DNA from 2 places in the Mediterraneibacter sp. 210702-DFI.3.120 genome. Region 2 is predicted to be linked to the other one. Evidence: predicted binding sites of a transcription regulator. Region 2 holds the regulator's gene; the other holds the start of a gene.
The links. Region 2 encodes NrdR, which represses ribonucleotide reductase genes. Its sites were predicted from a motif close to CACAANATNTTGTG; they were not measured.

Region 1: nrdD (anaerobic ribonucleoside-triphosphate reductase) is a predicted target of NrdR. The motif match lies at 4,348-4,361, and genes of this name have one in related genera.

What each region holds. Positions count from the first base shown of each region.
Region 1 is NZ_JAJCNG010000014.1:73,607-87,828, reverse strand. Features, by position in the region: gene LI162_RS09175 (hypothetical protein) at 1-483, shown strand, start outside; gene LI162_RS09170 (hypothetical protein) at 608-1,027, opposite strand; gene LI162_RS09165 (DUF3793 family protein) at 1,306-1,917, shown strand; gene LI162_RS09160 (flavodoxin) at 1,919-2,344, shown strand; glycine riboswitch at 2,500-2,606, shown strand; gene LI162_RS09155 (alanine/glycine:cation symporter family protein) at 2,609-4,021, shown strand; gene nrdD (anaerobic ribonucleoside-triphosphate reductase) at 4,393-6,552, shown strand; gene LI162_RS09145 (zinc-ribbon domain-containing protein) at 6,790-7,236, opposite strand; partial or broken gene LI162_RS16080 (transposase) at 7,226-7,321, shown strand; gene LI162_RS09140 (MATE family efflux transporter) at 7,505-8,845, opposite strand; gene LI162_RS09135 (BspA family leucine-rich repeat surface protein) at 9,057-9,611, opposite strand; gene LI162_RS09130 (hypothetical protein) at 10,240-11,145, opposite strand; gene nrdG (anaerobic ribonucleoside-triphosphate reductase activating protein) at 11,499-12,038, shown strand; T-box leader at 12,094-12,325, shown strand; gene leuS (leucine--tRNA ligase) at 12,381-14,222, shown strand, end outside.
Region 2 is NZ_JAJCNG010000016.1:332-17,665, reverse strand. Features, by position in the region: gene LI162_RS09670 (MFS transporter) at 1-821, opposite strand, end outside; gene LI162_RS09665 (zinc-dependent alcohol dehydrogenase) at 879-1,907, opposite strand; gene LI162_RS09660 (ROK family transcriptional regulator) at 2,132-3,235, opposite strand; gene LI162_RS09655 (hypothetical protein) at 3,316-3,852, opposite strand; gene LI162_RS09650 (sirohydrochlorin cobaltochelatase) at 3,941-5,137, opposite strand; cobalamin riboswitch at 5,301-5,489, opposite strand; gene LI162_RS09645 (AzlC family ABC transporter permease) at 5,695-6,429, shown strand; gene LI162_RS09640 (AzlD domain-containing protein) at 6,471-6,776, shown strand; tRNA gene LI162_RS09635 (tRNA-Gln) at 7,014-7,085, shown strand; tRNA gene LI162_RS09630 (tRNA-Pro) at 7,120-7,193, shown strand; gene dapF (diaminopimelate epimerase) at 7,338-8,168, opposite strand; gene LI162_RS09620 (ANTAR domain-containing response regulator) at 8,259-8,807, opposite strand; gene glnA (type I glutamate--ammonia ligase) at 8,883-10,217, opposite strand; gene LI162_RS09610 (carbohydrate kinase family protein) at 10,332-11,291, opposite strand; gene LI162_RS09605 (TIGR03943 family putative permease subunit) at 11,328-12,275, opposite strand; gene LI162_RS09600 (CobW family GTP-binding protein) at 12,372-13,493, opposite strand; gene LI162_RS09595 (exodeoxyribonuclease III) at 13,515-14,267, opposite strand; gene truA (tRNA pseudouridine(38-40) synthase TruA) at 14,357-15,091, opposite strand; gene nrdR (transcriptional regulator NrdR) at 15,174-15,623, opposite strand; gene LI162_RS09580 (PRC-barrel domain-containing protein) at 15,676-15,930, opposite strand; gene cutA (divalent cation tolerance protein CutA) at 16,047-16,376, opposite strand; gene LI162_RS09570 (peptide deformylase) at 16,408-16,818, opposite strand; gene LI162_RS09565 (4'-phosphopantetheinyl transferase family protein) at 16,820-17,334, opposite strand, start outside.

The sequences.
Region 1 (14,222 bases), on a different contig from region 2:
ATTTCCGGTGAACCGACCTATTTCATTGCACTGAAGGATGATGCCGGTCTGGTGAAGAAGTATGCGATGGTAAATGTGCAGAAATATCAGATTGTTGCAATTGGAGATACGGTCAGTGAATGCGAGGAATCTTACACTAATCTGATGTATAAGAACGGGATCAAGACAGAAGCTGAGGATACAAGATCCGTAGAGACACTGACAGCTAAGATCACAAAGATCGCCCAGGGCGTTATAGACGGTGATTCTCATTATTATATCATGCTTGAAGGTTCGGATGAGATCTTTGATGTATCTGTTGTAGATTTTATTGATATTATCCGGTTTAATGTCGGAGATGAAGTCACAGTTGAGTATAAGAAGGGGGAGCAGGTGGATACAGTTCTTTCCCTGAATGGAAAAGCGAGTGAACAGATCAGCACAAAAGCTGCGAAAGAAGAGCAGGCAGAAGATACGGCAGGGGATTCTGCACAGACAGAATAAGAGAAAGAAGCGAAAAAAAGAAGTACAACCGGAGAACGGAAGTACTTCTTTTTTAATTCCTAAAATTATTGTAACTGTTCAGACCCAGAAGGGCGAATCCTGTGTTACACTACGCTGTAAATGCTTACAGAACTGTGCATTCAAGTGTGTCAACATCTGCAATCTCAGCTTTATCTGCGCTGACGCTGAGGTAGAAGTCAATCTTAGCATCTTCGGAAATCTTATTTAATTTCTCGATGAATGTCGGAAGACTTTCTAATGTGATATTAGCCTGCTTTAAGATACTGTCAATGAAAACAGCCTCGATATCGTGATTGCCAGCAGCCATACCATAGAGGAAACCTACGAATTCTTCTAAGGTAAGGATGTCAGGATAATCAGCCATCTTGATGACACGGATATTGAAATCTACAGAATAAGTGTCTTTGCTGCTCCTTTTAATAAATACGACATTACCGGAAGAAGTCTTAACCTTCTCGTTTGCAAGATCGATCATCTGCTGTGTTTTTCCGCTGCCTCTTGGGCCTGTGATTAAATTTACCATGGCGAATCTCTCCTTTATGTAAGTGTGTATAATGTTTGAGATTTTCTCACCTCTCAAATATTTATAAATTCATTATACACTAAAGATATGTGAGTAACAACTAAAAAAGTGTTAAAATTTGAAAAAGTTTTATGCGGAATTACCATAAGAAATAAGCAGCAAGATGCCATCATGGTAATGAGAAAAGTTCTCAAAAACTGTATTGAAAATCATTTTCATTTATGTTAACATAACACTTGAATGAAAACAATTCTCAAAATAAAACTAAGGAGAACGATATGCCGACGGAAGTATTATCCTACTATCTAAAAAATAAAGACCGGAAGGTGAGGCTTGGATTTCAGGTTATATTACAGTGTGCGCCTTTTCTGAAAGGGCTTAAAGTATCTGGCCTGATTTCAATGGAAAATGAATCATATTCTGAATTGGAAGAAATGTTTTCCGGGATGGAGATCAATTTTTATAAATTATCCTGCTCAGAGGGGAAATGCCTTGTCCTTTTCTATCGCCCCAAAGAGCTGGAAGAATATATGAACCAGCCAAAACTCCGCGAACTGATTGGACAATACGGATATAAGGAAAGCAATATCGAGGAAATGCTGGCACATCTGTCAGAACGTATCTGCGAGTGTACTGCACAAGGAATTGGATTCCCACATGAGATTGGAGCTTTTCTCGGATATCCGACGGCAGATGTGCAGAGCTTTATTGAAAAAGAAGGCAGAGATTTTATTATGACAGGATATTGGAAAGTATATAGTAATCCTGAAAAAGCGAGAATGATTTTTCATGAATATGACCGCGCAAAGGTTTGTGCGGTGAATGAGTATCTGGATGGAAAAAACATCCGTGAAATTGCATTGAATCAAAGAAAGTGGAGGAATTTATAAAATGAGTATATCAGTTGTATATTGGAGTGGAACCGGTAATACACAGGCAATGGCAGAGGCGGTTGCCGAAGGAATCAAAGCGGCAGGTCAGGAAGCAGAACTTCTGGAAGTAGGGGATGCAGATGCAAAAACAGTGGCAGAAGAAGCTGCATTTGCACTTGGATGCCCGGCAATGGGGGCAGAGGTGCTTGAAGAATCTGAGATGGAACCATTTGTAGAAGAACTGGAATCTTATGTATCAGGGAAGAAGATCCTTCTGTTCGGTTCTTATGGATGGGGAGACGGAGAATGGATGAGAGACTGGGCAGACCGCATGAAAAACGCTGGGGCACAGTTGATCTGTGAAGAAGGAATCATCGCAAATGAGGCTCCGGAGGATGACGTACTTGAAGAACTTAAGGCAGCAGGAAAAGAGCTGGCAGAATAATCTTATTGTTAATGTTTATTAATAAATATTAGTATTCTTAATTGAAAAAATGTTTGAAACGTATTGCATTTCTTATAACATAGTGCTATTCTTAATTTTATCGTGTTAAAGCACGAAAGAGAAAACTTGCTGTCATTTACATCTGACGTGAATGACAGCAATACTCAGGAGAGTCTCTTTAAAAAGAGCGCCGAAGGTGTAAGCGGTCATGGATGCAGTTACATGCCGCGAGTCTCTCAGGCAAAAGGATGGAGGAATAAAGAAATGTTTGCACAAATCGACAAAATCATCACTGCAATCGACAATGCTGTGTGGGGGCTTCCGTTGATCTGCCTCATCATGGCAACAGGTATCTTTCTAACAGCCAGACTTGGTCTTGTACAGATCAGGCATCTTGGCAAAGCTTTCAAATTCATGTTTAAAGATGAAGAAGACGGTAGCGGAGAAGTGACCAGCTTTGGGGCACTTTGTACAGCTCTGTCAGCAACTATCGGAACCGGTAATATCACAGGTGTTGCAACAGCAATCGCACTTGGTGGTCCGGGAGCGTTGTTCTGGATGGTTATCGCGGCATTCTTTGGAATGGCGACAAAATACGCAGAAGGTCTTCTGGCAATCAAATATCGTACAATCGACGAAGACGGGCATGTACTTGGCGGACCATTCTATTATATTGAAAACGGAATGGGTAAGAAGTGGACATGGCTTGCGAAGATTTTCGCATTCTTCGGAGCCGGAGTTGGTCTCTTCGGAATCGGTACATTTACACAGGTAAACAGTATTGCATCAGCGGTTAAGAACTTCTTCGACCCGGATATGGCACATACAGTTTCCCTGTTTGGAGGAAATTATTCTTGGGCAACTGTAGTCGCAGGAGTAATTCTGACATTATGCGTAGGTCTTGTAGTTCTTGGAGGAATCCAGAGAATTGCTAAAGTATCAGAAGTTATCGTACCATTTATGGCAGTTCTTTATGTAGGACTTGCAGTAATCATCATTATTACAAATATCACAGCTGTTCCGGCAGCACTGGCTTCTATCGTGAAATCTGCATTTACAGGAAGTGCACTTGCAGGAGGAGCGGTTGGATCCGTGTTCGTAGCAATGCAGAAAGGTGTTGCAAGAGGAATCTTCTCAAACGAGTCCGGACTTGGTAGTGCACCGATCGCAGCAGCAGCAGCAAGAACAAAAGAACCGGTCCGTCAGGGACTTGTGTCTATGACAGGAACATTTATTGATACAATCGTAATCTGTACGATGACAGGACTTTCTATCGTGATCGCCGGTTCCTGGCTGAACCCGGAACTTGAAGGTGTGGCAATCACAATGGATGCTTTCCAGAAAGGACTTCCATTCCCATCGTTCGTAGCGACATTCTCCCTGATGCTGTGTCTTGTATTCTTTGCATTCACAACAATTCTCGGATGGAACTATTACGGCGAGAGATGCGTGGAATACCTGTTTAACAGAAATAAAGGAGTTGTAATGGGATATCGTATCCTGTATATCCTTGCAGTATTCATTGGACCTTATATGACAGTAAAAGCAGTATGGAATATCGCAGATATCTTCAATGCACTGATGGCATTCCCGAACCTGATCGCACTTCTTGCATTGAACGGAGTGATCGTCAAAGAGACAAGAGATTTCCATGCAAAACATAACGGATCTTATTAGAAAAAGAATTGACCGAATTATCTGTGAATTCGAAAAATAAATAGAATTATTACCTGAAATAAAACGAAAGAAAAGGCAGCCAAAGTCCTTGAATAAGGACTGTTTGGCTGCCTTTTCCGCAGGTGTGAAAGGAGAATGAGTAGACAGATAATTCATAGACAGTTTTGATTTTGTATAACAGATGGAGTAAAGATTATCAGTTAAATGAAAAACTCAAAAAATGTAGCAGATGTTCTGAAAATACATGATACTGTGTTTTGGGGATTGCATTATACTATATTTTGTATTAGAATAAGTATCAGACAGCACGATAGAAACGGATAAAACACAAGATATCGTGCAAGAATAAGAAAAAGTGAGGAGACTGATCAATGAAAATTATCAAGCGAAATGGGTCGGAAGAGACATTTGATATACAGAAAATCGTGGTTGCTGTGACGAAAGCGGATAAGGATAATGGGGAGCGTACGCTGACAGACAGCCAGATTGAAGATATCGCAGAATATGTGGAATTCAAGTGTAACAAGTTGAATCGTGCAGTATCCGTAGAAGAGATCCAGGATATGGTAGAGAATCAGATTATGGCTACCGGAGCTTTTGAACTTGCACGTAAGTATGTAAGATATCGTTATAAGAGATCCCTCGTACGTAAGGCGAATACAACAGACAATCGTATTCTGTCACTGATTGAGTACAACAACGAGGATGTAAAGCAGGAGAACTCGAACAAGAACCCGGCAGTCAACAGCGTACAGAGAGATTATATGGCAGGAGAGGTCAGCCGTGACCTGACAACAAGAATGCTTCTCCCACATGATATTGTGGAGGCAGACAGAGAAGGAATCATCCACTTCCATGATTCTGACTATTATGCACAGCATATGCACAACTGTGATCTTGTGAATCTGGAGGATATGCTTCAGAACGGAACTGTGATCAGTGGTACAATGATTGAAAAACCACACAGCTTCTCTACAGCATGTAATATCGCAACTCAGATTATTGCCCAGGTTGCAAGTAACCAGTATGGTGGACAGAGTATCTCACTTGCTCATCTGGCACCGTTTGTAGATGTTTCCAGAGAGAAGATCCGCAAGGAAGTGATCAGCGAACAGGAACTGGTCGGAATGGAATATCCGGAAGATGTGCTCAATGAGATCGTAGAGAGAAGACTGAAGAAAGAGATCACAAAGGGTGTCCAGACAATCGAATATCAGGTGATCACACTGATGACAACTAACGGACAGGCACCGTTCCTTACAGTTTTCATGTATTTGAACGAGGCAAAGAACGAGAGAGAGAAGAAAGACCTGGCGATGATTATCGAAGAGACACTTCGTCAGCGTTATCAGGGAGTTAAGAATGAAGCCGGAGTATGGGTGACACCTGCATTCCCGAAACTGATCTATGTTCTGGAAGAAGATAATATCGAAGAAGGAAGCGAATATTATTATCTGACAGAACTTGCAGCAAAGTGTACTGCAAAGCGTCTTGTTCCGGATTACATTTCCGAGAAAAAGATGAAAGAGCTTAAAGAAGGAAATTGTTTCCCGGTTATGGGATGCAGAAGCTGCTTAAGCCCATGGAAAGACGAGAACGGAAACTACAAGTTCTACGGACGTTTCAATCAGGGAGTTGTTACGATTAACCTTGTTGATGTTGCACTTTCTTCCGGTGGAGATATGGATAAGTTCTGGAAAATCTTTGATGACAGACTGGAACTTTGCTATCGCGCATTGATGTGCAGACACAACCGTCTGAAAGGAACACTGTCTGACGCAGCACCGATTCTGTGGCAGTTCGGAGCACTTGCCCGCCTGAAGAAGGGAGAACCGATTGATAAACTTCTCTATGGAGGATATTCAACGATTTCTCTTGGATATGCAGGACTTTACGAGTGTGTGAAATATATGACAGGAAAATCCCATACAGATCCGGATGCTACACCATTTGCACTGGATGTTATGAAGCACATGAACGATGCATGTAACCAGTGGAAAGAGGAGACGAACGTTGCTTTCAGTATCTATGGTTCACCGATTGAAAGTACAACCTATAAGTTCGCAAAATGTCTGCAGAAGAGATTTGGCATTGTTCCTGGAATTACAGATAAGAGTTATATTACAAACAGCTATCATGTATTTGTCAGAGAAGAGATTGATGCTTTCTCAAAACTGAAGTTTGAATCTCAGTTCCAGGCACTTTCTTCCGGTGGAGCCATCAGCTATGTAGAAGTTCCGGACATGAAAGACAACATTGCAGCCGTACTTCAGGTCATCCGTTTCATTTATGACAACATTATGTATGCGGAACTCAATACAAAGAGTGATTACTGTCAGGAATGTGGATATGACGGAGAGATTCAGATCATAACAGATGAGGAAGGAAAGCTCGTATGGGAGTGTCCGCATTGCGGAAACCGCAACCAGGATACACTGAATGTTGCAAGACGTACCTGCGGATATATCGGAACGCAGTTCTGGAATCAGGGAAGAACGCAGGAGATCAAGGAGAGAGTTCTGCATCTGTAGAATCACAATTGTATTTGTAACAGGAATTTTGTGCATAACCAAAAAAAATTTTTTAACAAAAAAGCTCGAAAATGTACATAATGAACTTTAAAACCTAAAAACAGATATTTAGAAAAAGTATCAAAAATGTACATAATTAGCTTTAAAACTTAAAAATAGAAATCACTAAAATCATTAGAAAATGTACATAATAAAAAGGAATCAGATTATGATTCCTTTTTATTTTACACTTTAAAATTAAAATAGTCGCTTCTTGCGTCTTCGTCCCTTACAATAAGGACAGCTTTCACGATGACGTTTCTTGTATAAAATCTTTTCAGAAACACTTAATTCATAGACGTGATCAGGATTACGCTTGCAAATCCACCAGACGTTAGTTGAATATTTTTCTGTAATCTCATCAGGATTAACTAATACATAATTGTTAATCCAATTCCATTCATTCATTAGATCGGGATGAAGTGCCGCGAAGGATGTTTTGCCAGGGATAACTTTTCGACCTGAACAATACGGACAGTCAGCATCTCCATTTACCATATCAATGATTTCAGCATTGTAATCGTTATGGCAAGTAGGGCAAGTCCAAGCACCAGATCTGTGATTGGGTCGGACTTCATCCGCAGTTAATTCATTTTGGTCACTCCATAAAGTAGCAATGTCAGGGTATTTAGCAAAAGAATTCATGCTGTATGCTATTGGAAGAAATATAAATAAATATCATCGTTTTTTATACGAAAAACTGAGAAAATTTGAAGGAAAAACTGCCTAGAAAAAAATGCGGCTGAAAAAATCCAAACAAGGATTTTTTGCGGCCAAAAACAGAAAGTATTTATCAAAATAAAAATATCCTGAACAAGTTGCAGAGCCAGAAAGCTCTGTAACTGTCAGGATATTTTTGTTTGGTGCTGTCAGCTCTAAAAAACGTTATTTACCGACAGCTCCCTGTTTTGTTTTAATGATATTTATGCATCCGTACATAATAGCTGATGCATAAGATCACAGTGGCTCCGCTCCATGCTGCAATCTCTGCAAAGAAAATACCGTCCTGTCCGATAAAATGGGGAAGGATTAGTGCAGCACTGATACGCATGACAAATTCAGCCATACCACTTACCATAGGCATTAAGGTATCTCCCAGCCCCTGAAGTACAGATCTGTACACGTACAGGAAGTACAAAACCCAGAGCATGGCAGCCATAATAGAAAGGTATTTAAAAGCAATTGCCAATACCTGCTGTGTCTGCTGCGGTTCACCTGAGATGAAAAGTGAGAGAATATTTTTTCCAAATAAAAACATGGCAGCAGAAATGATCAGTGAGGTAAGCAGGCAAAGCAGCATACTGCTGCGGACGCCTTTTCTGATCCTGTCAATCTTTCCGGCTCCCAGATTCTGACCCACATAGGTAACGATGGCATATCCATAGGAAATAGCAGCCATTTCCAGCAGACCATAAAGCTTGTTTGTAGCTGTAAATCCTGCTACAAAAAGGAAACCGTAGCCATTGATCACATACTGGACTACCAGACCGCCCACACCGATGATGATATTCTGAAATACAACAGGAATACCAAGCTTCATCAGGCGGGCATTCATGCCGGAGGCAGGCATAAAATCTGCTCTGGTCAGATGAACGATATCAATTCTGCGTAAAATCAGGAAACAGTAAACAGCGGAGAAGCTCTGTGCAATCACAGTTGCGATTGCTGCTCCTGCCACACCCCATCCGAAGCCTGCCACAAAAAGGATGTCCAGTGAGACATTCAGCACAGATGCGATGATCATTGCGGTCAGCGGTGTTTTACTGTTTCCCATAGCCCTTAGAGCAGAGGCAAACATATTATAGGCTGCTGTGGCGGGGATTCCACAGAAAATGATGCGCAGATATAACAGAGACATTCCGATAATATTGGAAGGTGTATGCAGCCCTGTTAATACCAGCGAAGCAAATGACTGGCTGAGAATCAATACTCCGGCTGCGATGAATGCGGTCAGCCGGTAACTGTGAGCCAGAGATTTACGCAGATTTTCGAAATCCTTTGCCCCATAATACTGGGAGAGTTGAATAGAAAATCCCTGAGTGAGTCCTGTGGATATTCCTGTGACAACCCACATCAGAAAGTCAACAGCACCCAGTGCGGCAAGAGCCTCCACACCTGCAACCTGGCCAACAACCATGGTATCCACCATTGTATAAAGCTGCTGACAGATATTTCCCAGCATCAGGGGAATTGCAAAAAGAATGATCAACCGTCCCGGTGAACCGGAGGTCATATCCTGAATCTTGGTTTTCATTAGTATAAAAGTTCCTTTCCAGAGCATATTTGAAAAAGTTTAGAAATGATTATTCGAATATGCCCTGATATTTACATTGATAATTTTACATCATTAACGTGAAAAATAAAATATAATATTTCATCAGAATGATATAAATTTATCAATACCTGCTATAAGCAGCATGTTGTTGAAATTATTATGCATAGCGCCTGAGAGGGGTTTTTGATTGCTATTTTTTAAAATACAGATATATAATAGAATCTGGATTTGCCTTTATAGTTGTTGAAGTGCCTGTATCCATCATGTAATTACAATCTTTTGACTTGCTGATATCAAAAGAACTTAAATCTAAGTATTTCAAACTAGAACAATTACTAAACATACATCTCATATCTGTAACATTACTTGTTTCAAAATATTTTAGATTTATTTCTTTCAATGAAGAACAGTTATAAAACATAAAGTACATATCTTCACATTTATCTGTATACAGATTTTCAATATTTTTCACTTCTACTAAATTTGTAAAACCATAAAACCAATTTCTACACGATATAGGTCTTATTTTTTCTGCAAATTTGACACTCTTTACTAATTTTGAATCAAATGAACCATCTCTTGCTAATCCATTACTACGAACATTTATTGATTTTTCTTTTAAAAGTGCATCAGTTGGTGCTGTTATTTTATTCTTAGATATTACAAGTTCATTATTTTTATTAATATAAATCCAAACATACAGATCTACTGTTGTTGGTGGTTTTGGACGTCCTGTTGTTGCCACATATACTTCATCACTTCCTAATTTGGTAATCTTCTGGAACGGCAGTTCAATTTGCCCCCCGAAGTAACGCAGCTGCCCCGATCATGATCGCGATCACAATAGAAACAACAACGATCTTGCCGTATTCTTCCAACATTGATTTCATAAATAAATTCTCCTTTCAACTATCAACTTGCTACCATTTCCAATCTAATTATTTTGTTCTATCTCTGATCATTGTATCTATCCTAACTTTCGCATTATATTCCTTATATTAATATGGAAGATAATCGAACAAGAAAAAGAGTATGTTGTAGGATTTGATATTTCTGAAAAGATTACATTTTTTTGCAAAGAGAATGAACATAATATTCTCTTTATTGTAGTAGGTGAAAAATAAACATTATGAAGTGGAATCATAAAGTTTATTTTGCAATAAAGTCTAATTAAAAAAATAGTGAACTTTATACGTAAACCCTTGTGGGTGCTGACTTTTGTAGCAAAATTGATATAGTTCACGATTTTTAAGTTATGTAAAAATGGAGCTTGACGACTAATCGTCAGGCTCTTTTTAAACAAACATAATATGATGATACGGATGTAAAGTTTCAGCAAGTCAATGAGTGCCATCCCTAGAGTTTGGACTTTTTTAAAGCCCAAACTCCTTCAATAATTTTTTCTGATATTCTCGGTCTGCAGCTGCTTTGAGAATCTCATCAGTTCTGTTAAGTTCGGACAATTTCAAAATCAGTTGATTGATCCTGTTTTCTCCAAGAGATTCCCCTTCTTTTATGCCCTCTTTTATCCCTTCTTCTCTTTTTTCATCTAATTCATCTTTCATTAATTCTAATAACGCATTACACATATCTCGTTTCCCCTCCTTTAGCCGATTCTCGTTTGCTTTTACTATGATCTCCATAACAGCCTGATACAGCTGATTCTCTTTGTTCTTTTTATAATCCTCTAAAAGCTGTCTGGTAACAGACATGTCTTCCAGTGTATCTGTCAAACTATATAACCAAAGATTTTTCTCCGGCGATAATCGATTTGTTACAAGAATCTGAATCGGTAAGATATCTCCAATTACATAATAAATCCCTTCTTCCGGATTATCAATAGTGTAGTGGCGTACTTCTTTCAAATGTCGGATCAGTTCTCTTGGATATCGTTTTGATACTAAGGTGATCGTCAGCTCCTGAATCGGAATTTCATTTACCTTCCCTGTATCTGCTTTATAAAAATTTGTATATCCATATACCTTATAGAAATCGTCCACGGAAAGGGAATCGGATGGTGATTTATATTCGATGATATTATACTTACGGAATATTTTCCCAATATTTTTATGGATAGGTTCCGCATCCTTCTTTTTAATGATCAACACATCAATTGCCATTGGCTTTGAACTTAATAGATACTCCCGTTCAAATTTTAATTTTTCTTTTTCTTCTCTGAATTCAATCTGCAAGTCTGCATAAAATGCAGGATGCCACTGAAGCAGCTTTTCATCTGCCGGTTGCTGTTCTTCCGGCAATTGCTTTCTCTTTTGTTTCATCTAAGAGACCTCCTTATGTGATTTTTCACAGAAGTTATCCCTTCATCAGAAAACCTCTGCTTTAAATAATGGATTTTAAAAGCATGAATTTTCTGATTTGACAGGTGTATTCTACCTGTAATGAAACCTTTTATATGAATTTAGATGTTTTAGAAAATATGCTTTGAAACAGGATAACATATTTATGTACAATATTCAATGCTTTTCGATAATGAACTGTTACTTCTAAGCAGCATCACTTAAGATAGCAAAAGATGAAAAGATATGGTATGATAGGGATAAATGGAAAGAAAATTCCAATCAATGCTATGATACAAAATGTATTTTGGAATAAGTGGAAAAGAGGATTCAAAGTGAACTACGGAGAAATCAAAAAATGTGATATTGCAAATGGAGAGGGTGTTCGTGTTGCCCTTTTCGTGTCAGGCTGCAGGCATCATTGTAAGGGATGTTTTAACAGTATGACATGGGATTTTAATTATGGAAAGAAATTTACGAAAGAAACAGAAGAAGAGATTCTGGAAGCGTTGAAGCCGAATTATATTGATGGACTGTCATTGCTTGGTGGCGAACCATTCGAACCGGAGAATCAGGAAGTGCTTGTGAAGCTTTTAAGAAAAGTGAAGGAACGTTATCCGGAGAAGAATATCTGGTGTTACAGCGGTTATTTGTTCGATGAGGAACTGAAGAAAGAAAGCAGGGCGAGATGTGAGTATACGGATGAGATGCTTTCTATGCTGGACGTACTTGTGGATGGAAGATTTGAGGAAGATAAGAAAAATATTACATTGTTGTTCAGAGGTTCGGAAAATCAGCGTTTGATCGATGTGAAGAAATCACTGGAACAAGACAAGGTTGTAGAATGGAAACCGGCAATAAAAAGAGGACTTTAAGCGGAAAAAAGCCTTGACTTATATTCGCATAGTTTTTATAATGAATAGGTATATTGTAAAAACGCAGATGAGGAGTAGTAGAAGGAAAAGATGCCTTTCAGAGAGCTGTCGGCAGGTGTGAGACAGCAGCACAGACTTTGAACTGACCTCGGAGTTCTTTCGGTGAAAAGATATTATATTGATTAGCCGGAGGCGGGAGTTCCCGTTATAGAATGAATGAGTGCATTTGACTTTGTGTCAGATGAATAAGAGTGGTACCACGGAATTAAAGCCTTTTCGTCTCTTGGATATATGAGAAGAAGAGGCTTTTCTTTATATTGATGAAAGAGAGGAATTAAGTACATGGGTACAAAGATTGTTTACAATCACAAAGCCATTGAGAAAAAATGGCGTGAGAAATGGGAAGAGACACCGGTCAATCCAAGAAACGGAAAAGACGGAAACAAGAAACCGAAATATTACTGCCTGGATATGTTCCCGTATCCATCAGGAAATGGTCTTCATGTAGGACATTGGAGAGGATATGTAATCTCTGATGTATGGAGCCGTTATAAATTACAGCAGGGATACTACATCGTTCATCCAATGGGATGGGATGCATTCGGTCTTCCGGCTGAGAACTATGCGATCAAGATGGGCGTTCACCCGGCAAAATCAACAGAGGCGAACATCACGAACATTAAGAGACAGATCAATGATATCGCAGCACTGTATGACTGGGATATGGAAGTGAATACAACAGATCCTGAGTTCTACAAGTGGACACAGTGGATCTTTGTTAAGATGTTCAAGGAAGGTCTTGCTTATGAAAAAGAGTTCCCGATCAACTGGTGCCCGTCCTGTAAGACAGGTCTTGCGAACGAAGAGGTTGTGAATGGTAAATGTGAGCGTTGTGGTGCAGAGGTTACAAAGAAGAACCTTCGTCAGTGGATGCTTCGTATTACAAAATATGCAGATCGTCTGTTGAATGACCTTGATAAACTTGACTGGCCGGAGAAAGTTAAGAAGATGCAGGCTGACTGGATCGGAAAATCTTACGGTGCAGAAGTTGACTTCCCGGTAGAAGGAAGAGATGAGAAGATCACTGTTTATACAACAAGACCGGATACACTCCACGGAGCTACATTTATGGTACTTGCTCCTGAGCACGAACTGGCAGCATCTCTCGCAACAGATGAGACAAGAGATGCAGTAGAGAAATATATTTATGATGCATCTATGAAGTCCAATGTTGACCGTATGCAGGACAAAGAGAAGACAGGAGTTTTCACAGGAAGCTATGCGATCAACCCACTGAATGGAGCAAAGACACCGATCTGGCTGTCTGATTATGTACTGGCTGACTACGGTACAGGAGCAATCATGTGTGTACCTGCACATGACGACCGTGACTTCGAGTTCGCAACAAAATTCAATATTCCGATCATTCAGGTTATCGCAAAAGACGGAGAAGAGATCGAGAATATGACTGAGGCATATACAGATGCAGTCGGAACAATGATCAACTCCGGTGAGTGGAACGGTATGGAGTCTTCTGTGCTTAAGAAAGAAGCTCCACATATGATCGAAGAGATGGGAATCGGACGCGCAACAGTAAACTACAAGCTGCGTGACTGGGTATTCTCCCGTCAGCGTTACTGGGGAGAGCCAATCCCGATCATTCACTGTCCGAAGTGTGGAAATGTTCCGGTACCGGAAGAAGAACTTCCACTTCGTCTGCCAGAGGTAGATTCCTACGAGCCAACAGGAACAGGTGAGTCACCACTTGCTGCAATCGATGAGTGGGTAAACTGCAAGTGTCCGGTTTGTGGAAGTGATTCCAAGAGAGAGACTAACACAATGCCACAGTGGGCAGGATCCTCCTGGTATTTCCTGCGTTATGTAGATAACCACAATTCAGAAGCACTTGTTTCCAGAGAAAAAGCAGACGAGATGCTTCCGGTAGATATGTACATCGGTGGTGTAGAACATGCTGTACTTCACCTTCTGTACTCCAGATTCTATACAAAATTCCTGTGCGATATCGGGGCAATCGACTTTGATGAGCCATTCCACAAACTGTTCAATCAGGGTATGATCACAGGTAAAAACGGAATTAAGATGAGTAAGTCCAAAGGAAATGTTGTATCACCGGATGACCTCGTACGTGATTACGGATGTGACTCTCTGAGAATGTATGAACTC
Region 2 (17,334 bases):
TATGTTGTATAATAGGAAGCATCTCCTTCTACATAAGTGAAATAATATAAAATATCTGCATTTCTTCCATATAATGTGAAACCAAACAGCACCTGTCCAACTAATGCAAGCAGATATGGTCTATTCTGCATAACGGCCTTCAGTTGTACTTTAATGGAGATTTTTTCTTTCTCCGGAATTGTCACCTGCTCTTTTGTCTTTGCAAAACAGAAGAAATGACATGCAGCAAAGATGCATCCGTAAATAATTGCAACAAACAGATAACCGTTCTTTACACTGTTGCTTCCAAGCCTGCTGATCAGTGGCACTGTTACGATATTGATGATTCCGATTGCGATCATTGCTGCTACGGAACGAGATGTATTGATCTTGGCACGCTCATCAATATCCTGTGTCATAGCACCGCAAAGTGTTCCATATGGAATGTTTACACAGGTGTATCCTAAGACGAGAAGACAGTATGTAATTACCATGTAAACTATTTTCGATGTATTTGACCAATCTGGGTGTGCCCAGAAAGAAAGGATCAAAAGCACTGATGTGATCGGTGCTGCCACCAACAGCCATGGACGGTATCTTCCCCATCTTGTGTTTGTTTTATCTGTTAATCCACCTACGATCGGATCATTGACCGCATCCCAGAATCTTGAAAAAAGCATTAATGCTGATACTGCCGCCATACTGATTCCAAATACATCTGTATAGAAAATCATTAAAAAGTTACTGACAAACATCCAGCTAAAGTTACATCCGACATCTCCGAAACCATATGCAATCTTGCTGATCAGAGGCACTTTTCCATTATTACTCTCGTTTTCCATTAATTACCTCCTAGTCAGAGTTTCTGATAAAACTCTGTCCTCTCTTGATTCGATCACCTATTTCTCCTGCACATTGATGATTACTTTCATCGTTGTCTCGCGGTTATCATCAATATACTGATATGCTTTCAGATAATCTTTGAATGCAAATGTCTTAGAAATCAATGGTCTTAAATGAACCTTTCCTTCATTTACAAGTTCTATACCATCTACATAATCATCATGACGATACATCATTGTGCTCTTGATATCCAGTTCGTGATCATTTGCAACTGCAAGGTCTACTGTTGCCATTCCCGCAAATACGGCAACAAGAACGATGATACTTCCTTTTCTTGCGTATTTAATTGCCTGTCCCATTGTGATATTATTTCCTGCGCAATCATAGATCACATCTGCCTTGTCAGGACCAAAGGCTTCAACCATTGCCTCGCCAAAGTCCTTCTCCATAGTATTAACGCATACATCAATACCACATTCTTTTGCTTTATCCAGACGAAGGTCGCTGACATCTGTGATCATTACCTTTGCGGCACCCATTCCTTTTGCTGCCTGTGCAACCAGGTTACCGATCGGTCCTGCACCAAGAACTGCAATATTCAATCCCTTTACATCTCCTACCTGCTTCACTCCATGCACTGCAACTGCCAGAGGCTCGATCATGGCACCTTCTTCATAAGACATATCTTCCGGAATCGGTGTTACTTTAGAGGCATCTACTGCAAAATATTCTGAAGCTGTTCCTGTTGTCTGGAATCCCATAACCTTAAGTTCCTCACAAAGGTTATATTTTCCATGGCGGCACGGATAACACTGTCCGCAGTAAACCTGTGGCTCGATCGTAACTTTCTGTCCTTCATGAAATTCTGTAACATCTTTTCCGACCTTGGCAATCTCACCGGATACCTCATGTCCCTGAGTCACCGGGTATTTTGTAAATGGATGTTTTCCATGATATACGTGAATATCAGATCCACAGATTCCAATATTCATAATCTTAACTAGTACCTGATCATCTTTCACTTCCGGAACCGGTACCTCTCTGAAAATAATTTCTCCCGGGTTTGTCATTACCTGCTGTAACATAATGTTTTCCTCCTTTATTGAATATCTTTTATTAAATGTTTTATTAAAGTAATTACATTATTGTTCAAGAAATGTATTTTGTCAATATGTTATTGTTCAGTTCTGCCTATTGCACAAGATTTCTCTATAATTTTTATGCACTTTGCGCAAAAAAAGTCCAGGGAAGAAACATGTATTAAAAATGTTTCTTCTCTGGATTTTCTAACTTTCCATCACTCTGATCGTTATAATGTTTTAATAAAGGCCTGTAAATAATATTTTGCCACACCAACTGCCGAGGCTTCTCTCTTATATGAACAAACTTTCAGGTATCTCGCATCATGCTCAAATCCATTATATTCCATTACTTTTTTCCCTAAGGTTATCATATGATCTGCAAGATATCCCCCTACTTCTCCTCCAAGAATAATATCCATATCATATGCCATTCTCAGATTTGAAATAAGGATTGCCAGATTATTAAGATACTCTTTCCAAACCTTCACAGCCTGTCCGTCCTGCTCTTCCACCTTCTTCATAAACTGTTCCAGTGTCTCTTTGGTATCATCTGTCAGCACGCTCGCCGCACAGTAAGCATCCGCACAGCCTTGTTTTCCGCAATAACATTTCTTTCCACCCGGAACAAGGATCATATGTCCAAATTCTCCGGCTTTCTGATTCGCTCCCGGAATCAATTTCCCGTCAATACAAAATGCTCCTCCGAGTGTGTTATTCAATGAAAGATACAATGCATTTCTATAGTTATTTAAATCCTCTGCCATCATTGCCGCATTGGCATCATTTTCAAAATAAACCGGAAGTGAAAAGATCTGTTCCAAAAAGCTTAAACTATAATTCTCCAATTGGAGTGCATGAGATTTGATCAGCATTCGTTCTTTCGAATTAACAATTCCCGGAATTGAAATTCCGATTCCCAAGATTCGTTCTCTGTTTTCTACATCTGAAAGAAATCTTTCCAATGCTTCGCTCAATTGTAAGTAGTAAGCAGCCTCTGTTGAAAATTCTAAGCGGATCCTTTCATATTTCTCTATCTCATAGCTCAAATTCACAAGTACAAATCCTGCATGCTTAGCAGTGATCCTTATCCCAACCGCATAACGGTACGCTGGATTAATACTGATTCGTTTTGCTTTTCGCCCGCCTGTAGATTCATATTCTCCGGTTTCAACCGCAATTCCATTAGCCAAGAGCTCATTCACATTCGACAATACAGTCGGCATACTAAGATTGAGATCCTTCGACAATTCCACTTTAGACGTTGCTTCGTGATTTATAATATAATTTACTATTTTTGATTTTGTAATATTTCTCTTTTCCGCTCCAGCCATATCCAAGGCTCCTTTTATAAATTGTTTTATAAAAGTATCTTATCCCTTCTTTGCCGGTTTGTAAAGGTTACAAATGCATTTTATTCTTCTACTTTCACCGGATTTGTCACACTGACCTTGTGATCATACCATGTTCCCTTTTTTCCGATCAATGCAAGATCAAATTCTTTGTCCAGTGCCGGAACCGGAACGTCGAATCCATAGACCTCATCAGATGTTCCATCGCTGTAATTAATAGTATCTGTTGTAGGCTGAAGCAATTCTGCGCCGTCCTTCTGTGCGTCCTCGGCAGTTCCTTCGAACAGATTGACAATATTTTTAGACACCAGACTGATATGAATTGTCATTTTCCCATCCTCTACTGTCAGTGTTCCTTTTCCATCCATTGCTTCATTCACATGGAACATAGAACTGTCCGTCTGAAATTCTGCTGTATATGTTCCGTCTTCTAGTGCTGCCTGCTCCTCATCTGCCTTATCTGCAGAATCCTCTTTTGTATCCGCCTGTTCTGTTTGTGCTTTTCCACTGTCTTTAGCCTCTGTGCTATTTCCACATCCTGTAAATACAGATGCGATCATAGAAACAGAAATTAATACCATTAATAACTTCTTTTTCATCTAAATCCTTCCTTTCATTGATTCAAAAAAGGTCATGCAATTCCCTTTTCTCTGAATAAGCATGACCTTCTCAATATCTTCTTACAAATTACTCTGCATCAATTGCAGCCTGTGTATGTGCTACATACAGCTGCTGGATTGCCTGGATCTCTCCTAAACCTGCAATCTGAGTATCAATGCTGTCAAATGCTCCTGATGCCTCAAACTGGCTCTTCCAGGAATCGTCGTCATCTCCGGCCATATCGTTGTTCGCATGGTCTCCTGCAACAACCATCAGCGGACGAAGGATTACTTTCTTATATCCTGCTTCTTTCAGTTTCTCGATCACTGCTTCGCAGGATGTATCTTCCGGTTCACCTTCTACAGTTCCGATAAATACATTATCATATCCAAGCTGTTCCATCTGTGTCTGCATCTGAGAATAGCTAACCTTTGCAGTATGAGATGTACCATGTCCCATGAATACAAATGCTGTTCCGTCTTCTTTTACCGCATCCAGACTGTCAAATCCTGCATCTTTCACTGCCTCTGCTGTGATTGCTTCTGCTACTGCTGCCTTGTCTGCATTGATAACAGTTGCATCAGCTCCTACTTCTCCAAGAAGTGGCTCTGCAATCTTAACAGATTCAAACTTATCTTTATATTCCTCTACTGCTGCTGTAAGTTCATCATACTCTGCACCATGCATCAGATGTGTTGGCTGTACAACGAGGTTCTTTACGCCATTGTCAACCGCTCTCTGCAATGCCTGATCCACATTGTCGATCTTCTCACCATCACGAGCCTGTACATGATTGATAATGATCTGTGCTGTAAATGCTCTTCTTACAGACCAGTCCGGATTTGCTGCCTGGATTGCTTTCTCAATACCACCAATATCTGTTGCACGGCTGTCATTGAAGGATGTTCCAAAACTTACTACAAGGATTTCATTTTCACCGATCTCATCAGCATTGAGCGGATCATCCTTGGATGCATCTCCTGTATCTCTTCCGAAATAATCCGGATCCGCATTCTCTCCCTCAACAAGTTCTTTCTGTGCATCTGTCAGTGCATCCCATGCTTCTTTCGCTGCTGTACACTGCTCATCTGTCTTGTCTGTTCTTTCCTGAACATAAATGTCATCGATCAGCTTCGCAACTTTATCTGCTGCTTCCTGATCACTGTCCTGTTTAGACTCTGTCTTTGTTGTGTCAGTGTTGTTGTCGCCCTTTGATCCACATCCTGCAATCATGGACACACTAAGTGTTGCTGCCAGTAAAACCATTAATACTTTCTTTTTCATTGTCATCCTCCTGATTTCTTATTCTCAGAAATGAAAACACCCTCGAGTCAAACGAGGGTACGCAAAGAAAAACCGGTGATCATTTACAATCTATCTGTAAATAATTACTGCAGTCTAAATCATTTCCTTTCGTACGGCCAATTCCTCGTGGCATGAATTCTTCATTCCTGTACTGCGAAAGGCAGGTCTCCCGGCTGATCGTTCAAATGCTTCTGCTTCACCTTCCCGGTCTCCCAGTGGTCTCAAAACACAAGCTCACGAAATACGGTGACGAGTTCGTACAGGATTCTCACCTGTTTCCCTTTTCACCAGTCCAGATTTCCCACGTCGTTCCTCTAATCATTCATAATCAGGACGCCATCATCCATCTGACTGACACCTCACGCATCTGTATTAAATTATATGTTACAATGGGGTCATTCTATCACACTTACACAAATGCGTCAAGAAATGTCATAAATTGGAAGATTTGACCTCATTTCCGACTTTGATTTCCTCAGCAAAAATGATACAATATCCCTCAGAGACAAAATTTGTAACTAAGGTGGTTTATTATTATGAAAGAATCTAATAGCCAGGCATTTCGTCGTGGTTTTCGCGATGGAATTCCGATCGGTCTTGGATATCTTGCGGTCTCCTTTTCAATCGGTATTGCCGCAAGAAATATCGGCCTGAATGCATTTCAGGGATTCCTTATGAGTCTGTTAAATAATGCATCCGCCGGAGAGTATGCCGGACTGACTGTAATTGCTGCAAACTCTCCTTATATTGAGGTCGCAATTGTCACATTGATCACAAATGCACGTTATCTTCTGATGAGCTGTGCCATGAGTCAGCGTTTGAGTCCCGACCTTTCGTTAGGACACCGTTTGCTGATGAGTTATGATATCACAGATGAACTTTTTGGAATTGCGATCAGCAGACCAGGTACTTTAAACCCTTATTATACCTATGGCGCGATGGTAACTCCGCTTCCGGGCTGGGCTTTTGGAACTATGCTCGGTGTCATTGCCGGAAATATCATGTCACCGCGTATGGTCAGTGCATTTAGTGTTGCCCTCTTTGGAATGTTTATCGCTATCATCATTCCTCCTTCGAAGCAGAATAAAGTCGTTGCAGGACTGGTTGCTCTTGCATTTATCTCAAGCTTCGCAGCAACTTGCCTGCCTTGGATCTCCACTCTGTCGGATGGTACCAGAACAATTATACTGACCGTTGTACTTTCAGCCGGAGCAGCATTCTTCTTCCCTATACCGACAGAAGATGAAACTTCAGCTTCAACTAAGCAATAATAAAAACGTAACTGTTCAGTTACTCAGAAGGAATAAAAATTATGACACACAATATTTATATTTATATTCTTATCATGGGCGGTATCTCTTATTTAATCCGCGTACTGCCGATGACCTTGATTCGAAAACCTTTGAAGAACCAGTTTCTTCAGTCCTTTCTATACTATGTACCTTATGTCACACTAGCAGTGATGACATTCCCGGCGATCCTTCATGCCACACAGTCTCCAATCTCCGGAGTTCTCGCTCTCGTTGTTGGAGTTGTAGCCGCATGGTGTGGTGCCGGACTGCTGCCGGTCGCAGTTCTTTGCTGCGCAGTTGTATTTATTGCAGAGCTTTTCTTGTAGAGTGATCTTATAGATTTTAGTAACTGTCGATGCCCTTTTTTCTGCCATTGATGCTTTTTTCGCTACCGTCGATACCCTTTTTCGTTTGGCGAAATGAATTATCTTAATTTTCTGACATTTAAGACAATTTCTTTAAAAAGTCTAACGCAAAAATATCAAAAAAGGGGTTGCATTTTTCTGTAGCTTTGATATAATAACCATGTTGTTTGAAACAAGCAACAAACAAAACTCAAGTAATGCGGAATGGTGTAATTGGCAGCACAGCAGACTCTGACTCTGTTAGTAGGGGTTCAAGTCCCTTTTCCGTAGCTGGGAATTTGCTTCGGCAAGTTCCCTATTTTATCGGAGTGTGGCTCAGTTTGGTAGAGCGCTACGTTCGGGACGTAGAGGTCGCAAGTTCGAATCTTGTCACTCCGATGTTTTAAGAGATTACAATTTGTAATCTCTTTTTTGTTATAGTCTCTTTGTTATTAAATTAATATTATAAACAAAATGCGTTGACCTCAAATTCACAAAAATGAAAATCAGTCAACGCACCATCATTATCTATTCATCAAATCTTTATTTCAGCTCCCCATCAAATACAACGGTTGCCGGTCCTGTCATATAAACTGTGTTCTTCTCCTGATCCCACTGAATCTCCAAATCTCCGCCAAGAAGCTTTACAGTTACTTCATCTTCTGTCAATCCATTCAGGATACAGGAAACAGCTACAGCACATGCTCCTGTTCCGCAGGCAAGTGTCTCCGCAGATCCTCTCTCCCAAACACGCATCTGTACAGTATGTCTATCCAGTACTTTTACAAACTCTGTGTTCACACGTCTTGGAAATCTCTCATGGCTTTCGAATTTTGGTCCGATTTCTTCAATTGGAAGATTATCAACATCATCTACATAAACAACTGCGTGCGGATTTCCCATAGATACGCAAGTCATATGATATTCTTTTCCATCCACAAGAATCGGTTCATCTACAGCTTTATCTCCCTCAGCCACAACCGGAATTTCTGCCGGTGTCAAGATTGGGCTTCCCATATCAACTCGAACCTTCGCAACTTTTCCATTTTCTACGAAAAGCTGAAGTGTTTTGATTCCTGCTAAAGTCTCAACTGTAATCTCTGTTTTGTCAGTCAGGCCGTAATCATACATATATTTTCCAACACAGCGAACTCCATTTCCACACATTTCTCCTCTAGAGCCATCCGCATTATACATGGCCATCTCACAGTCTGCCACTTCCGACGGACAGATCAGGATCAATCCATCGGATCCTATTCCAAAATGTCTGTCACTCACCTGGATTGCCAACGCTGATGGATCTTCTACCTTCTCTTCAAAACAGTTTACATACACATAATCATTTCCAATTCCCTGCATTTTTGTAAATTTCATTCTCTTCTCCGTTCCACTGTCATCACTGACAGTCCTCTCATTTGTTATTGTTTACAGCACTTCTTATTCGTTACTGTTAACAGCATCCTCTTATTCATTCATAATTGTCAGCACCATCTGTGCTGTTTCGAGCATATTGGTCCCACTTTCCATACTGCTCTTCTGTAAATATCGATGTGCTTCCTCTTCTGACATGTTATTTCGTTCTATCAGAAGCGCTTTCGCCTGATCGATTATCTTTCTCTGAGAATCGTCTCTCTTTCGTATCGTTTCTCTGCGCTTTCTTCTCTTCCTGCTCTGTGTCTGCTGAATCATTTCAACGGTATTTACCAAATCATAAACTTTGATTGGGAGTGGAAGTCCTACAACCCCATCCGGCAGTCCATCCATCCACTTATCTGCTGAAGCCACCAAAAGCATGTCAAACGTATCCGGAAGAGATTCTCGTAAATCTGTATACTGCATATCTTGAAACCGATAACCACACACGACAATTCCATTGTTCCAGTTATCAGCATACTGCAAAACCTTAGCTCCTGTCAAACATACCGCAGATACTTCAATACCCGCACGAACCAAACTATTACGGATATTTACTGCATTTTCCCTCTTTGGGAAAACGACAATAATGTTGCTCATATCTGCTCACCTCTTCCGCTAACTACTCTTCTATCAATCCGTTCTCTCTAAATGCCAAATGCCAGGATACCTGAACTACAGCCTGTAAAGATAATGATCGATCTCCCAGTCTGTCACCTGCATACAATATTCTTTATATTCTTTCTTATTTGCTTTTATGATCTTCTCGGCAAGCTCTTTCCCTAATACGCTGATCAGCAGTTCATCTTTCTCAAGCTCTGCTGTAGCAGCCCCAAGCGTTCTCGGCAGTTCTTCCACTTGAAGTTCATCTCTTCTTTCCTGCGTCATCTTCTGAATATTCTCATCAATATTCTTCGGAGGCATGATCTGATTCTTAATTCCATCCAGTCCCGCTTTCAGAAGTACTGCAAGTGCCAGATATGGATTCGCCGTAGCATCCGGACTGCGAAGTTCCAGTCTTGAATTGTCTTCTTTCTCCATAGACACACGGATCAAAGGTCCTCTTGTCTTAGCTGACCATCCCATATATACAGGTGCTTCATACCCCGGCACAAAACGTTTATAAGAATTGATCGTTGGATTTGTAATACAGGTGATTGCCTTCATATGTTTCATCAAGCCACCAATAAAATAATATCCTTCCTGACTGAGTCCGTTCTCATCCTCTGCGTTATAAAGTGCATTTGTTCCATCGTTTTTATATAAAGATAAATTAATGTGCATTCCTGACCCATAAGTCTCACTCTTCGGCTTTGGCATAAATGTCGCGTGCAGACCGTGTCGTTTTGCGATTGTCTTGACAACCATCTTAAATGTCATCAGATTATCTGCTGTAATCATCGCCTCATCGTAGTGAAAGTCGATTTCATGTTGCGCCGGCGCAATCTCATGATGTGAGGAAATAATCTCAAACCCCATATCTTCTAATGTTAAGATCATATCTCTTCTCGCATTTTCTCCAAGATCCAATGGCCCTACATCAAAATATCCTCCCTGCTCGTGAGTTACTGTTGTCGGTCTACCGTCATCATCTGTATGGAAAAGAAAGAACTCGCATTCCGGGCCAACATTCATCGTATATCCCATCTCTTTCGCCTCCGCAACAGCCTTTCTGAGTACATAACGCGGATCGCCTTCATACGGTGTTCCATCTTTTTTATACACATCACAGATCAGTCTTGCAACTTTTCCCTGCTGTGGTCTCCATGGAAAGATTTCAAATGTACTCAAATCCGGATATAAATACATATCTGATTCTTCCTCATCTGCAACCCCTTCCAAGGAAGAAACATCAAACATACAGCGGTTATCCAATGCTTTTTCAAGCTGTCCTACTGTTACCGCCATATTTTTCATCGTTCCAAAAATATCTGTAAACTGCAATCTGATGAAAGCGACATCTTCTTCCTCTACTATGTGAAAAATATCATCTCTTGTATAGTTATGCATTATTTTTCGACCTCCTTTATCATAAACTGATACGATAAAAGGGCGTTCTCCACCTAAGTTGGAAACGCCCTTGTTTCTGTGTTACATTATATCGACTGACTGTTTTCTTGTCAATTATTTCTGAATCAGTTCAAGAACTTCTTCTTTTACAGGCATTGCTTTGATCGCACCCTTCTTTGTTGTTACAAGTGCTGCTGCCGCATTCGCAAATGTCAGCATCTCTCCTAACTGTTCCTCTGTCAGATTCTCAAAATCATGATCAACCAGATAATTCAAAGAACTTCCACAGAAAGTATCTCCTGCACCGGTTGTCTCAATTGCTTTCACTGAAAATCCCGGTCTCTCTACGCGCATGCCTTTGTAATAAGCTCTACTTCCATCTTTTCCCATAGTCAGAAGAATCAGCGGAATATTGTATGTCTCCTGCAGATATGCGATTCCCTCATCATAGTCTTCCTTACCGGATACAAACTGAATTTCATTATCAGAGATCTTCAGGATATCACATTTTCCAAATCCATACTCCATCTGCTCTTTTGCAAGATCAAGAGAGCTCCACAGAGGCGGTCTCAGATTTGGATCAAAGGATACAAGGCAACCATTTGCTTTTGCTGTTTCTACCGCTTTCTTTGTCGCTTCACGCACACCTTCATGTGTCATAGAAAGTGTTCCAAAATGAAAGACTTTTGTATCTTTTACTACTTCTGGATTCACTTCATCTGCAGTAAGCATCATATCCGCTCCCGGATTACGGTAAAATGAGAATTCTCTGTCTCCATCTGGGAATGTATGTACAAATGCGAGTGTTGTATTCACATTTTCGTCAACCATCAGATTGGAGGCATCGATTCCGGCTTCCGTAATCGTATCTCTTAATAACGCTCCAAACTGATCTTTTCCAACTTTTCCTATAAATGCTGTCTTCTTTCCCATCTTGTTCAGAAGTGCCAGCACATTACACGGTGCACCTCCCGGGCAAGCCTCAAACATATTGTTTCCCTGTTCGCTTTGTCCATTCATTGTAAAATCAATCAGAAGTTCTCCTAATGCGATTACATCATATTTCTTTGCCATGAAGTTCTCCTCCTATTTCTTGTCTTATTGCTTGTCTTAATTAAAATATACCAACTCTTCAATTGGTTCTGCTGGCTCAATATTCTCTGCCTCAAGCACCGGTCCTTCTCCGCCGTATACGGACAGATTCGCATAACGCACTTTTGCACGAATTTTTACCCAGTCTCCCGCATTCAGCTTCGGCGCATAAGCGCTTCTGCAAACATATCCAAGGAAAGATGTATCATCTGCGCAGCAAGTCATTGCCATACGCCCCGGATAGAATACCTTAGACGGAAATGATTTTGGTTTCATAACCTTTGCAACAAATTCTACAACTTTTCCTTTATAGCGCTCCGGATGCTCCTGCATATCAATATACCAGATACCATAATCTTCTCTTGGAATCTCAATCACAGGTGCTTTGAGATCATATGGTACTTCGTCTTCAAAGATATTGTCTACCTCACCGTTCTCATCCTCAAAGATTACTTCTGCCTGAGGGCTTACAACCTTAACACTTCTGCGGTATCCTGCCAACGGTTTCTTATCCTCGCAACGGTTGAACAGAACAAGCTCTGCGCCCTTTACCATCTCTACAAACAGTGGTTTTAAGTTTGTCAGATACATCTGAAAAGTACTTGCATCTACCGTTGTGATCTTCTGCTCAATAGCCCATCCTGCCGGAAGCTTCATCTTCTCAAATTCACTCACCTGCCACATACCGTTATACTCGATAACCACACGTTCCGGCTTGTGCTTCTTATTCATCTCTTCCAGCCATTCTTCTGTCAGATCTTCTTTATCTTCTACAGTCTCAATAACGACACCATACTTCAGCAATTCTCTCGGATCATACTCTTCTTCTCCCTCTTCACAAAGAATCAGAAGTGTCTTGCCGTCGATCTGGAAGTAGTCCTGTGACAATGTAAAATTCAGAAACTGTGTCTTTCCACTATCAAGAAAACCTGTCATCAGATAAACCATAACATCTGGCTCTTTCATCATATCTATCTCCATTCCGTCTCCCTTTCGCAGAAGACATCTGTTATTACATAATGTTACGTAGCCCCCTATGGGGTACTGCTTTGCTTATCCTTTTTATTTCAGCTTAAATAATTCTGCAAGCTTGTCTTCGTTAAGCTCTGCTCCGATCACACAGATTCTTCCTGTGTATTCCGGTGCTCCTGTTCTTACTTCATGTTCCTCCGGAACCATATCAAAGTAAATCCACTCACCATCTGCACCTGCAACCATTCCTTTTGCACGAAGTACATTTCCGTAAGAGCCGTCCTCTTCAAGAGTCTTCAGAATTGCACTGACCTCATCCTTTGTATAAGTATGAATTGTCTCTTTACCCCAGCTTGTGAATACCTCATCTGCATGATGATGACCCTCATGATCGTGGTGATGATGGTGTCCACAGCCGCAGCTGCACTCTCCATCATGATGATGGTGCTCATGCTCATGTTCTTCATGATCGTGGTGGTGATGCTCATGTTCATGTTCTTCATGATCATGGTGGTGATGCTCGTGTTCACACTCTTCATGGTCATGGTGATGATGCTCGTGTTCATGCTCATGTGCCTCTTCAGCTACTTCTGCAAGCAATTCCTCTTCCAGAGATTTGCTTGATTCCATTGTCTCAAGAATCTTCTCACCCGGAAGCTGCTCGATTGGTGTTGTAATGATTGGAGCTTTTTCATTCAGTTCTCTTAACAGTGCAACGCTTTCCTGAATCTTCTCCGGTTTCGCTTTATCTGTACGGCTTAAAATAACTGCACCTGCATATTCAATCTGATTGCTGAAAAATTCGCCAAAGTTCTTACGGTAAATCTTGCACTTTGTTACATCTACAACTGTTGTAAAGCTATTGAGCTCTGCATCAATCTCACCCTGAACATCCTGTACAGCCTTGATTACATCAGAAAGCTTTCCAACTCCTGATGGCTCAATCAGAATACGATCCGGATGATAAGTATCTACGACCTCATGAAGAGATTTTCCAAAATCTCCAACCAGTGAACAACAGATACATCCTGAATTCATCTCACGAATCTCAATTCCTGCTTCCTTCAAAAATCCACCATCAATACCGATCTCTCCAAATTCATTCTCGATCAATACAACCTGCTCTCCCTTGTATGCGTCAGAAAGAAGCTTCTTAATTAAAGTTGTCTTTCCTGCTCCAAGAAATCCTGAAATAATGTCAATCTTTGTCATTGTTCTCTTCTCCTCTTTCTATTATTTCAAATCCAATTCAACCGGGCAATGATCTGATCCCATAATATCTGTAAGTATCTTCGCATCGTCCAGTCTGTCCTTTAAACTTTCCGAGACACAGAAGTAGTCTATACGCCAGCCTGCATTCTTCGCCCTGGCACTGAAACGATAAGACCACCAGGAATAGATTCCTGTCTGCTCCGGATAAAAGTACCGGAATGTATCAATAAATCCGGCATCCAGAAGTTCAGTAAACTTCTGTCTTTCCTCATCCGTAAAACCTGCATTCTTACGGTTGGTCTTCGGATTCTTAAGATCAATCTCTTTGTGCGCTACATTCATATCTCCAGTCACAATCACCGGTTTTGTCTCTTCTAACTTCTTCAGATAAGTACGGAAGTCATCCTCCCACTTCATTCTGTAATCTAACCTTGCCAGCCCATTCTGAGAATTCGGTGTGTATACTGTGACGAAATAAAACTCTTCAAATTCACACGTAATCACACGTCCTTCCTGGTCATGCTCCTCAATACCGATTCCATAACTCACCGACAATGGTTCTTTCTTTGTAAACACAGCTGTTCCGGAATATCCCTTCTTCACAGCATAATTCCAATACTGATAATAGCCTTCTAATTCCAGATTTAGCTGTCCTTCCTGCATCTTCGTCTCTTGAATACAGAAGATATCCGCATCTGCCTCATGAAAGAAATCAAGAAATCCTTTCTGTACACAGGCACGAATACCATTTACATTCCATGATATTAATTTCAATACGCTGCATCCTCCCTTTCAAGAGTGTTGCTGTTCACCGTCCATTCGCCAACTCTTCCGTGAATAATCAGCAACTTTCCATAACCGAATCAATAATACACCTCATCAAGGAATAACCCTCTTGCAGGTGCTAAAAATCCAGCCTGACTTCTATCTTTTGATTTCAAAGGTTCCTTCACACTCTCTATGCTTCGTGCTCCGGTTCCAACTTCCAGCAAAGTTCCTGTCAAAATCCTTACCATATGGTAAAGAAATCCTGTTCCTTCATATTGAATATTGACTTTGCTTCCTTGTCCGCAAATCATTATAGCATAAATTGTTCTTTTTGTGGACTTTTCATCCTTTTTATCTGTATATCCGGCAAACTCATACGTGCCAATCAACAATTGTGCTGCCTTTCTCATCGCATCTAAATCCAATCTCTGCGGAAAATGATATGTATATCGTCTTGTGAATACATCTGGTTTCTCCGCCAAATCCAGCTGATAAATGTATCTTTTTCCAACTGCACTTTTTCTCGCATGAAATCCATTCCTCACAAGCTCTGCATCTAAAATCCGAATATCTTCAGGTAATCTTGAATTTATCTTTTCTGTAAAAAATCCATCCTCCACCCGACCAGAAAGAACTACTGTTGCAGTCTGTCCATTCGCATGAACACCTGCATCTGTTCGTCCTGAACCATCAATCTCCACTGGATATCCTGCCACTGACGAAATTGTTCGCTCCAGAGTTCCCTGCAAAGTGTTCTCTGTGTTTGCCTGTCTCTGCCATCCCTGATATGCAGTTCCGTCATAAGCAATTGTTAATTTATAAGTTCTCATTCTCGCCTCCCGTGTAACATACTAACATTCTCCGAAAGATTGAAATCGGTTATACTCACGAACAGAGTATAACCGATTTTTATTATCTTAGAAATTTCTTCAATTCATCCATAAATGTATTCGCATCTTTGAACTCTCTGTAGACAGATGCAAATCTGACATATGCAACCGGATCCAATGTCTTCAGATTCTCCATAACAATTTCACCAATCTCACTGCTTGGGATTTCTTTCTCTTCACGATTAAAAATTGACAGTTCAATCGCATCAATTGTCTTTTGAATCTCTTCAGCCGGAACCGGACGCTTGTAGCATGCATTCAGAACTCCATTCTCTATCTTCGCTCTTTCATACTGTTCACGGTTATTATCTTTCTTAATTACAATCAGTGGAATTGTCTCTACCTTTTCATAAGTTGTAAAACGCTTACCACATTCATCACAGGAACGTCTTCTTCTGATAGAACTATTATCCTCTGCTGGTCTGGAATCAATCACTCTTGTATCTGGATTGCCACAATATGGACACTTCATATAATCCACTCCGCCTTTCCACGTATCTTATTGCCTTCATTATACACAATGTCTAATATTTTTGCAAAAACTTTTCTTCTTTAATTTCCACAAGAATAATATCCGGTCCAATCTTCTTTATACATGCAAATGGTATCACATATTCGCTATCCGTTCCAAAGAATCCACAGAACTTTGCCGGTCCCGGAACAATCAATGCTTCTATCGCACCGGAGCATACATTTATCTGCAGATCTACTACACCTCCAAGGCACTTGCCATTGCAGATATTCACAACTTCCTTTTCCTTCAATTCGCAAAATCTCATAGGCATTATTCCATGATTGCCGATATTTTCTCTTAACTATTCTATGCATGAAATCAGAATCTGTTGTATAATAAAAGAAGTCTCCTTTCTGTCTGATCGTAAGACTTCTTTTTCCCTTAAAAGCTTGTCCGATAAATCGGCAATGCATTGATTACCGGTTCCTCATATGGATGTATCTCTTTAATTGCCTGAATTGTTTCATCCACTTTTTCTGTAAATACAGTCACTTCAACTTTCACTTCCGGCTCACAACTAATCTCTCCTACATTTCCAATGTAAGGAGAAGTTCCATCTAATGGTCTCCAGTAACTGGTGACCTTGGAGCAGGACATACAGGAATCATAATTTCCTATATGACCGGCATCTACTGACTGCAATGCTTTCTGTAGCTGCGAAATATGTGTTTCTGGAATAAAGATTTCTAATTTGCAATACTTGAAATCCATGCGACACACCTCCTCAATGCACAAACAAAATTTATATCAAAATCCCATCGCAATGATCTATTTCATGCTGAATGATCTGAGCCGTCCATCCACTGTATTTTTCTCTTTTCTTTTTGAAATTCATATCCTGATATTCAACTTCTATTTCCTGATAACGTCTGCAGCTTCGCACTCCATCCAATGACAGACAACCTTCTTCCGTCTCATAAGCGCCTGTGCGTTTCACGATTTTCGGATTAAACATAGCAATATTAAACAACCCCATATTCACTGCAATGATTCTCTTTTTTACTCCGATCATATTCGCAGCCATTCCTACACAGCCTGCTTCATTTGCTTTCAGTGTATCCAGCAGATCTATTGCCACCTGCTTATCCGCTTCTGTTGCCAATTCTGATTTCTGATTTAAGAAAAATATGTCTCTCATAATAGGCTTAATCATACTATTTTACTTCCTTTCCATTCCCTGCAAACCATTCTGTTTCTATAGAAATTTTTTCTTTTGTCGCTAAGCTTACATAATATTCATCTATACATCTTGTCTCAATAAAATATTCCTTTGCTTTTTCATTTTCCCATTCTTTGCTAAATCCAATGCCTTTTACTTTCAGCTTCGCTTCTAGTTCTGTCCATAATTGAGTAAATATCCGGTCTTTTTCCTCCCCACAAAGTTCAGAGATTGCATTTTGTATTTCATTCGAAAATATCTTCTTCGCTGTAGCTTCATGATACGGACGCACACGTTCAATATCAATGCCTACTTCCTGATCAGCAATCGCTAGAACTACATATTTACCGCTATGTGACAGGTTAAAATGTTTTCTCGCATCCACAAGCATCGGCTTCCCATTTTTATTCATTACAAGCTGAGCATCATTTTCTACACCTAAATACTCTTTTAAAAGATATCCCGCTATCAGCTCCTGTTTTTTATCCGTTTCTCTCTTATGCTTCTGAT